2 regions of the Mesorhizobium sp. P2_F5 genome follow, and region 2 is predicted to be linked to the other one. Evidence: predicted binding sites of a transcription regulator. Region 2 holds the regulator's gene; the other holds the start of a gene.
The links. Region 2 encodes LexA, which represses DNA repair genes until DNA is damaged. Its sites were predicted from a motif close to TGTTCNNNNTGTGTTCNG; they were not measured.
Positions count from the first base shown of each region.

Region 1 (4,419 bases), on a different contig from region 2:
CGCATTGGCGCCCAAACTGTCTCCTGGCGCAAGCTATGTCGTGACCGATCTCAACCAGCCGATGCTCGACTACGCGGCCTCGCGGCAAGCTCCCGACAGTCGCATCCAATGGCGTCAGGCGGATGCTCTGGCGCTGCCGTTTGAAGATGCGACCTTCGATCTCGTTTGTTGCCAGTTCGGCGCGATGTTCTTTCCCGACCGCACCGCCGGCTATCGCGAAGCAAAGCGGGTCCTGAAGCCCGGCGGCCATTTCCTGTTCAACGTTTGGGATCGCATCGAAGAGAATGTATTTGCCAATGACGTGACGAACGCTCTTGCGGAGATCTTTCCGGTCGATCCGCCACGATTTCTCGCCCGCACGCCGCACGGCTACCATGACACGGCCCTGATCCGCAGCGAGCTGGAAGGCGCAGGTTTCTCCCGTGTGATGATCGAGACGAGAGCCGAGCAAAGCCGGGCATCCTCGCCGCGGCTTCCGGCGGTTGCCTATTGCCAGGGAACGCTTCTTCGCACCGAGATCGAGGCCAGGGATCCGGGAAAACTGGAAGCTGCAACCAATCATGCCGCGTCCGTGATTGCAGTCAAACATGGCAGCGGCGAGGTTGCGGCAAAAATCCAGGCACACGTAATCGTTGCAGCGGTCTAAGCTCTAATCGTCGCCTTCTACGACACGGAGCCTGAGCTGGCCCGTCTTGGAATCCGCCACCCGCACCCCGGCTTCGGCCTTGGCGGGTCCGCCGCGCATTTCGGCTTCGCTTTCGCCAAACTCCAGCGCCTCGATCTTCTGGCCGCGCCGGGTCACTTTCGACGTCGACACCAGTATCTCGTCGATGTCCTTGGCCGACTGGCCAAAATGCGTCTGCAGCCGGCGCACCCGCTCGTCGACGCGCGCGACATCCTCCATCAGCCGGATCACCTCGCCCTGGATCAGATGCGCCTGTTCGCGCATGCGGGCGTCCTTGAGGATCGCCTGGATGACCTGGATCGACAGCATCAACAGCGACGGCGAGACGATGATGACACGGGCGCGGTGCGCCTTCTGGATGAGAGCGTCGAAATTCTCGTGGATTTCGGCAAACACCGATTCCGACGGCACGAACATGAAGGCGGTGTCCTGCGTCTCGCCCTGGATCAAATATTTTTCCGAGATATCGCGGACATGGATTTCGATGTCGCGGCGGAAAGCCTGGGCCGCCACCTTCTGCAGTTCCGCACCGTCGGCGGCGCGGATGGCATTCCAGGCTTCCAGCGGAAATTTGGCGTCGATGGCAAGCTGCGGCGCGCCGTTCGGCATCCGCACCAGGCAGTCGGGCCTGCTGCCGTTCGACAGCGTCGCCTGGAATTCGTAGGCGCCCATCGGCAGGCCGTCGGCGACAATCGCCTCCATGCGCGACTGGCCGAAAGCGCCGCGCGTCTGCTTGTTGGACAGGATCGCCTGAAGCTGCACGACCTGGCCGGCCAGCGACTGGATGTTGCCTTGCGCGGTGTCGATGACCGCCAGCCGTTCCTGCAATTTCGCCAGGCTCTCATGTGTCGATTTAGTCTGTTCGGTCATGGTCTGGCCGAGGCGGCCGGTCATGGCGTCGAGCCGCTGGCCGATCGACTGGTTGAGTTCGGCCTGCCTTGCGCCGAACACGTCGGCGATGGCGCCCATGCGGCCCTGCATCTCGGCCTGGCTCTGCAAAATGCCGGCCATCCGCGCCTCGGCGTCGCGGGCGTGGTCTGCAGCTTCCGCGGCGGCGATGGTGCGCGCCTTGGCCGACCGCCACAGCGCAACGACAAGCGCCAGGAACAGGCCGAGAAACACGATCGCGCCGAACGCCAGCGCATGGCCGAGCGTGATGGTCGTGGCCCCGAGCCGGGCGACGGGTTCGGAAAGGATGGTGCTCAGATCGTTCATCCCCCAAGCATAGCCGATTCGCCGCCCTGGCACAGATCAAAACGTGAACGGGCGCCAACCGCACCGGTTGACGCTTTTCCTGCGACGTTTTAGGTGAGACGCCATGTCGATCAAGCCGCTCATCATCCTTCCCGATCCGATCCTGCGCCAGGTTTCCAAACCGGTCGAACGCGTCGACGCGTCCGTGCGCAAACTGGCTGACGACATGCTGGCGACCATGTATGACGCGCCGGGCATCGGGCTCGCCGCAATCCAGATCGGCGAGCCGCTGCGCATGCTGGTCATCGATCTCGCCAAGGAAGACGAGGCGCCGGCGCCGCATGTCTTCATCAATCCCGAAGTCCTCGAAAGCGCCGACACGCGCTCGGTCTACGAGGAAGGCTGCCTGTCGATCCCGGACTATTACGCCGAGGTCGAACGGCCGGCTTCGGTGCGGGTGAAATATCTCGATCGCGACGGCAAGCTGCAGGAGATCGAGGCCGAGGGCCTGATGTCGACCTGCCTGCAGCACGAGATTGACCACCTCAACGGCGTTCTGTTCATCGACCACATCTCGAAGCTGAAGCGCGATATGGTGGTCAAGAAGTTCAAGAAGCTCGCCAAGGACAAGGCGCCGGGCAAGCTGGTGGGATAGGAAGATGCCGCTTCGCGTCATCTTCATGGGCACGCCGGAGTTTTCGGTGCCGGTGCTGCGCGCGATTGCTGAAGCCGGGCACGAGATACCAGCCGTTTACACCCAACCGCCACGCGCCGCGGGCCGCCGCGGGCTGGAGCTGACACCGTCGCCGGTGCAGCGCGAGGCCGAGCGGCTGGGCATCGAAGTGCGCACGCCGACTTCGCTGAAAGGCGAGACGGAGCAGGCCGCTTTCCGGGCGTTGCAGGCCGATATCGCCGTCGTTGTCGCCTATGGTCTGCTGCTGCCTAAGCCTATTCTGCAGGCTCCGCGGCTCGGTTGTATCAACGGCCACGCCTCGCTTTTGCCACGCTGGCGTGGTGCAGCTCCCATCCAGCGCGCCATCATGGCCGGCGACACCGAGACCGGCATGATGGTGATGCGCATGGAAGAGGGTCTCGACACCGGCCCGGTGGCACTGGTTGAAAAGTGCGCCATCGGACCCGATATGACGGCCGGCGATCTGCACGACCGCTTGATGAACATTGGCGCTGCCCTGATGGTGGAAGCGCTGTCCCGATTGGAGACAAATACGCTGGCATCAGCCTTGCAGGCGACTGACGGGGTGACCTACGCCAGAAAAATCGATAAATCGGAGACGCGTATTGACTGGACGCGGCCGGCTGGCGAGGTCCACAATCACATTCGCGGCCTGTCGCCTTTCCCTGGGGCCTGGTGCGAGGCCGACATTGGCGGCCGCACAGAACGGCTGAAACTGCTTCGCTCGACGCTTTCTGAAGGCACGCTTTCTGAAGGTATGGGCGAGTCGGGAGGAATTCTCGATGACCGACTGACGGTCGCCTGCGGGGCAGGCGCGGTCAGGCTGGTCGAAGTTCAACGGGCGGGCGGAAGGCCCGCTGCCGCGCAGGAGTTTCTGCGCGGGGCCAAAATCGAAAAAGGAATGAAATTCTCATGAGCATGATGTCGATACGCGGCGCGACGCCGCGGGACCGCGAGGCTATACGCCTCGTCGAGGAACACGCATTCGGCCAGCAGGCGGAGGCCGGGCTGGTCGACGCGCTGGTCACCGGCGGCGACGCCGTTGTCGAGCTGGTGGCGGAAGAAGACGGCCAGGTGGTCGGCCATATCCTGTTTTCCCGGCTGTTCGTCCAGAACGGCGGCAAGCAGTTTGCAGCCGTGGCGCTGGCGCCGTTGGCGGTGGAACCTTCGTTCCATGGCTCCGGCATTGGCGGTGCGCTGATCCGCGAGGCGCATATCCGCCTCAGGGATTCCGGCGAGACGCTGGCGGTTGTGCTGGGCGATCCGGCCTATTACGGCCGCTTCGGCTACAACCATGCGCGCGCCGAAAACTTCGAGAGCGAGTACCAGGGCGAAGCGCTGCAGGCGCTGGCCTGGGGTGACGCACCCGAAAAAGGCAAACTGGTCTACGCCCAGGCCTTTACCGCACTCGCCGCCTGAGCATGATGCCGAAAAGTGTGAAGCGGTTTTCGGACGACATCATGCTCTATCTCTTTGACCTAGAGCCGGGTTCAGATTTCGGGTCGAATCGACCTGAAATCTTCCGGCTCTAGGCGAGTGCAGATCGCCCATGCCGCGTTTTCGTCTCGATATCGAATATGACGGCAGCCTCTTCGCCGGCTGGCAACACCAGGCGGATCAGCCTTCGGTGCAGCAGGCGATAGAGCAGGCGATCGAGAAATTCAGCGGCGAAGCGGTGCGGTTGCGCGCCGCCGGCCGCACCGACGCCGGTGTGCATGCGACCGCCCAGGTGGCGCATGTCGACCTCGCCAAGGCGTGGCCAAACGACAAGGTGCGCGACGCCATCAACGCGCATCTGCAGGCGGCGGGCGCGCATGTCGCCATCTTGCAGGCGACGGTTGTCCCC
Region 1 is NZ_JBFUEY010000023.1:40,634-45,052, reverse strand. Features, by position in the region: gene AC1DYO_RS26350 (class I SAM-dependent methyltransferase) at 1-646, shown strand, start outside; gene AC1DYO_RS26345 (DNA recombination protein RmuC) at 650-1,900, opposite strand; gene def (peptide deformylase) at 2,004-2,534, shown strand; gene fmt (methionyl-tRNA formyltransferase) at 2,539-3,489, shown strand; gene AC1DYO_RS26330 (GNAT family N-acetyltransferase) at 3,486-3,992, shown strand; gene truA (tRNA pseudouridine(38-40) synthase TruA) at 4,123-4,419, shown strand, end outside.
Region 1: AC1DYO_RS26345 (DNA recombination protein RmuC) is a predicted target of LexA. The motif match lies at 1,933-1,950, and genes of this name have one in related genera.

Region 2 (4,419 bases):
CATCGTCGCGCAGGGACCGCCACCGCCGACCGCACGGCTCTCTTCGGCGATCGAGAATGCGCGCGAGAGTATTGCCGACCACGTCCGCAGCAAAATCGGCGGCGCCGAAGGCGAGATTGCCGCGGCGCTCATTGTCGGCGTGCGCGCCGGCATCCCGGATGAGGTCAACGAGGCGATGCGGCGCACCGGCATCTACCACATCATCTCCATTTCGGGCCTGCACATGGCGCTGGTTGCCGGCACCATCATGGCGTTGCTGCGGGGCGCCTTTGCGCTGTTTCCGGATTTCTCCTCGCGCCGGCCGGTGAAGAAATATGCGGCCGCCGCAGCGCTTGTCTCCATCGCTGCCTATCTCGTCATTTCAGGCATCGTGGTTGCCGCCGAGCGCAGCTTCATCATGCTGGCGGTCATGCTTGTCGCGGTGTTGTTTGATCGCGCGGCGCTCACCATGCGCAATCTGGCGATCTCGGCCATCGCCGTCATCCTGGTGTCGCCGCATGAAGTGGTCGGCCCCAGCTTCCAGATGTCGTTTGCCGCAACCGCCGCGCTTGTCGGCGCCTATGCCGGCTGGGCCGACTATCGCGCCGACAAGGTGAGACCGCCGCCGGCGAAACGCTCCTTTGTCAGCTTCCTGTCGCGAAAATTCCTGCTGGCCATGGGCGGTCTCGCCATGACCTCGATTATCGCTGGCAGTGCTACCTTGCTGTTTGCCATCTGGCATTTTCAGCGCGTGTCGCCGCTCAGCCTGCTCGCCAATCTCACTGTGATGCCGATCGTGTCGTTGATCGTCATGCCCTTTGCCGTGCTTAGCGCGCTGGCCATGCCATTCGGCGCCGACGGGCCATTCCTATATGTGATGGGCAAGGGCCTGACGGCGATGATCGCCATATCGGCCTGGATTTCCGAGCGCTCGCCGGTCGATGCCGTCGGGCTGATCTCCATCCGCTCGGTGCTGCTAGTGGCGGTCGCCCTCGTTATCGCCACCATGGCGACTACCTGGCTCCGGCTCGCAGCCGTGCCTTTCGCACTGGCCGGCCTGTTGACGGTGCCGCAGGTGCGCACGCCTGACGTGCTCATTTCCGAAGATGCGCATCTGGTGGCCATGCCGATCGGCGGCGGCGAGCTCGCTCTCAATCGCGAACGCTCGAACGAATTCACCACCGACAATTGGAAACGCGCACTGAGAGCCGAAACCATTATCCCGCCTGAGATTTTCGAGGCAACAGATACGCGGTTCGATCTCGATCCGCTCGACTTGCCGCCAGGCGCGCCCTTCTATTGCAGGGGCGATCTCTGCATTGCGCGGCATCCATCCGGCGCCATCATCGCGCTGGCGAAGGATCGCAACGCGGCTCGGCCGGCTTGTGCTTTTGCGAGCCTGATCGTCATCGACGATGCCGCCGCCTACAATCCGTGCCGCGACCCGCTGGTGCTGGTCGTGACGAAGAAACAGCTTGCACGCAACGGGAGTGCCGCCGTCTTCTTCGATCCACAATCGGCCGCGACAGCGCCAACGATCCGCTTTGCCGTCGACAAGCCGTATCGCCCCTGGCACGAGCAACGCCGCTTCTCACGCGAAGCGCGTGGTCTGCCGCCTTACAAGCAGCGCGAAAAGTACAAACCTGAGCCGGCTCAGTAGCGCCGGATCAACCCGACCAGCTTGCCCTGCACCTTGACCCGGTCCGGACCGAAGATGCGGGTCTCATAGGCCGGGTTGGCGGCTTCCAGCGCGATCGAGGCGCCCTTGCGGCGGAAGCGTTTCAGCGTCGCTTCCTCCTCGTCGACCAGCGCCACGATGATCTCGCCGGGGCTCGCCGTGTCGGCATTGCGGATGATGACCGTATCGCCGTCGAAAATGCCGGCCTCGATCATCGAGTCGCCCTTGACCTCGAGCGCGTAGTGTTCGCCGCCCATGATCATATCCGGCGGCACCGAGATCGAATGCGTCTGGTGCTGGATGGCGTCGATCGGCACACCGGCGGCGATGCGTCCCATCACCGGGATCGACACCGCGGAAACCGCATCGTCATTGCCGGCAGACATCGAACGCGACGACGAGCCCGGCTTGATCTGGCGGCCGAGACCGCCTTGCCCCACACCGCCTTGGCCGCCTTGTCCGAGACTGCCCTGGATGACGCTTGGCGAAAACTTCCTCGCCGCATTGAGGCCGGGCGCGATCGAGTCGGGCAGCCGCAGCACTTCCAGCGCGCGCGCCCTGTTCGGCAGCCGGCGAATGAAACCGCGCTCCTCGAGAGCCGTGATCAGGCGGTGAATGCCGGACTTCGAAGCGAGGTCGAGCGCCTCCTTCATCTCGTCGAAAGACGGCGGGATTCCGCTCTCCTTCAGGCGTTCATGGATGAACATCAGAAGTTCATGTTGCTTGCGCGTCAGCATCGCGGCCCCCACGGGTTCTGAAACCAGAATCGGAAAAAACAAACCCAGAACAAACACTATCTGTTCCAGTTGTGTTCCGCAACCATTTAAAGTTTAATGAATGTGTTGACGTTTTGTTCAGCATACGTCGGCGCGCGGCAGGCAGCCTGCGCTCGTTTGCCGGCAACGGTGTTGAACGAAGCCAAAGCGCTGAGGGTCGCGCCATCGGCTAGTTCACGCGTTGCCCGATCGCCGCTTCTTTTTCGGGTGCGGTTGCGCCGCATCAACCGCGCCGCCCGGCTCACTCTGGGCATAGACCTGCAGCGTGTAGCCGATGTGAACGGTCATCAGTGTTTTCGCGCGTTCGGCGTCGCGATCAAGGGCTGCTTCCATCAGTGCGGTGTGGTGTTCGATCGCCACGGCGTCGCGCAGGGCCTCCATGGCCTTCTGGTGTCCATCCTTGCGGCCGGCAGCCGCGCGCAGCGTCGGGGCCAGTCCCAGAAAGCGGTGATGGCGATGCAATTGGTCGGAGATCGTCGCATTGAAGCGCAGAAGCCAGCTGGATGTCGCGGCACTGAGCAGCGCCGCATGGAAGGCATCATGTTTTTCGTACCATGCATCGACGGTGTCATCCGAGGGATCGTCGAGAACGGACCCGCACCGTGAGAGACGATAATGGGTGGCAACGATCGCGTCTTCCCACTGACGGTCGCCCTTCTCGATCGATTCCACCAGCAAGGGCAGTTCGACCACCCGCCGTGCGCGCGCCAAGTCCTCGAGCTCCGCCCGAGAGACGGGAGCGACCGCAAACCCACGGTTGCTGATGGCCGTCACAAGCCGTTCGGCCTCCAGCCGCGACAGCGCCTCGCGCAGCGGCGTCCAGCCGATACCGTAGGTGCCGCGCAGCGTGCTCAGCTTCAACGGCGCGGCAGGCGCCAGCCGGGTCGCAAGAATATCGCGCCTGAGCAGCCGATAGGCCGCTTCCGTCTTCGAGGACTGCTCGTCATCCAGCATCGTGACCAATCCGACAGATTGCTCGGCTGATGATTATATATCAAAGCCTTTCATTGCGTAAATTATATATAATGTTTGACAGCTTCCGGAGGACCGCTCAAGATCGCCGGCATGTTTGGGCGGGCAGGCTCCGCCGAGTGCGTTTGTCCACGGAGGGCACCGGATCATGAGCATGACACCCGATCTCGCTGCAATCGAAGCGATGGATGCCGCTGATCCGCTGCGCTCGATGCGTGAACGCTTTGTCTTGCCGGAGGGCGTGATCTATCTCGACGGCAATTCGCTGGGCGCCGCGTCACCAGCCGTCTTCAGCGAACTGCAGCAGGCCGCGACGCGGGAATGGGCGCAGGATCTCATTCGCGCCTGGAACACCGCAGGCTGGTTCAACATGCCGGTGGAACTCGGAGATCAGCTCGGACGACTGATCGGTGCGGCCAACGGGCAGACGGTGGTCTGCGACACAACCTCGATCAACATCTACAAGCTGCTGCACGCCGCGCTCGGCATGCGGCCGGATCGGTCGGTCATCGTTGCCGAGGGCGACAGTTTTCCGACCGACCTCTATATGGCCGAAGGCGTGGCCTCGACCCGGCCGGGAACGCGGCTGCGGCTGGAGGGCGTCGACGCGACGGCAATCGAGGAGCTGATCGACGACAGAGTTGCCGTCATCCTGGTCAACCACGTCAACTACAAATCCGGCCAGTTGCGCGACATGGCGGCGCTGACGCGCAAAGCGCATGACGCCGGCGCGCTGATCATCTGGGATCTCTGCCACACCGCCGGCGCCTTGCCGGTCGAACTTGACCGTGCCAATGCCGATTTCGCCGTCGGCTGCACCTACAAATACCTCAATGGCGGCCCGGGCTCGCCGGCGTTCATCTACGCTGCCGCGCGCCACCATGGCGATGTCCACCAGCCGCTCAGCGGCTGGTGGGGCCATGCGCGGCCCTTTGCCTTCGAACAGGGCTTTGCCGTCGGCAGCGGCATCCGCCGCTTTCTGTGCGGAACGCAGCCGGTGCTGTCGATGCGGGC
Region 2 is NZ_JBFUEY010000018.1:120,191-124,609, forward strand. Features, by position in the region: gene AC1DYO_RS22730 (ComEC/Rec2 family competence protein) at 1-1,639, shown strand, start outside; gene lexA (transcriptional repressor LexA) at 1,633-2,394, opposite strand; gene AC1DYO_RS22740 (GntR family transcriptional regulator) at 2,608-3,387, opposite strand; gene kynU (kynureninase) at 3,554-4,419, shown strand, end outside.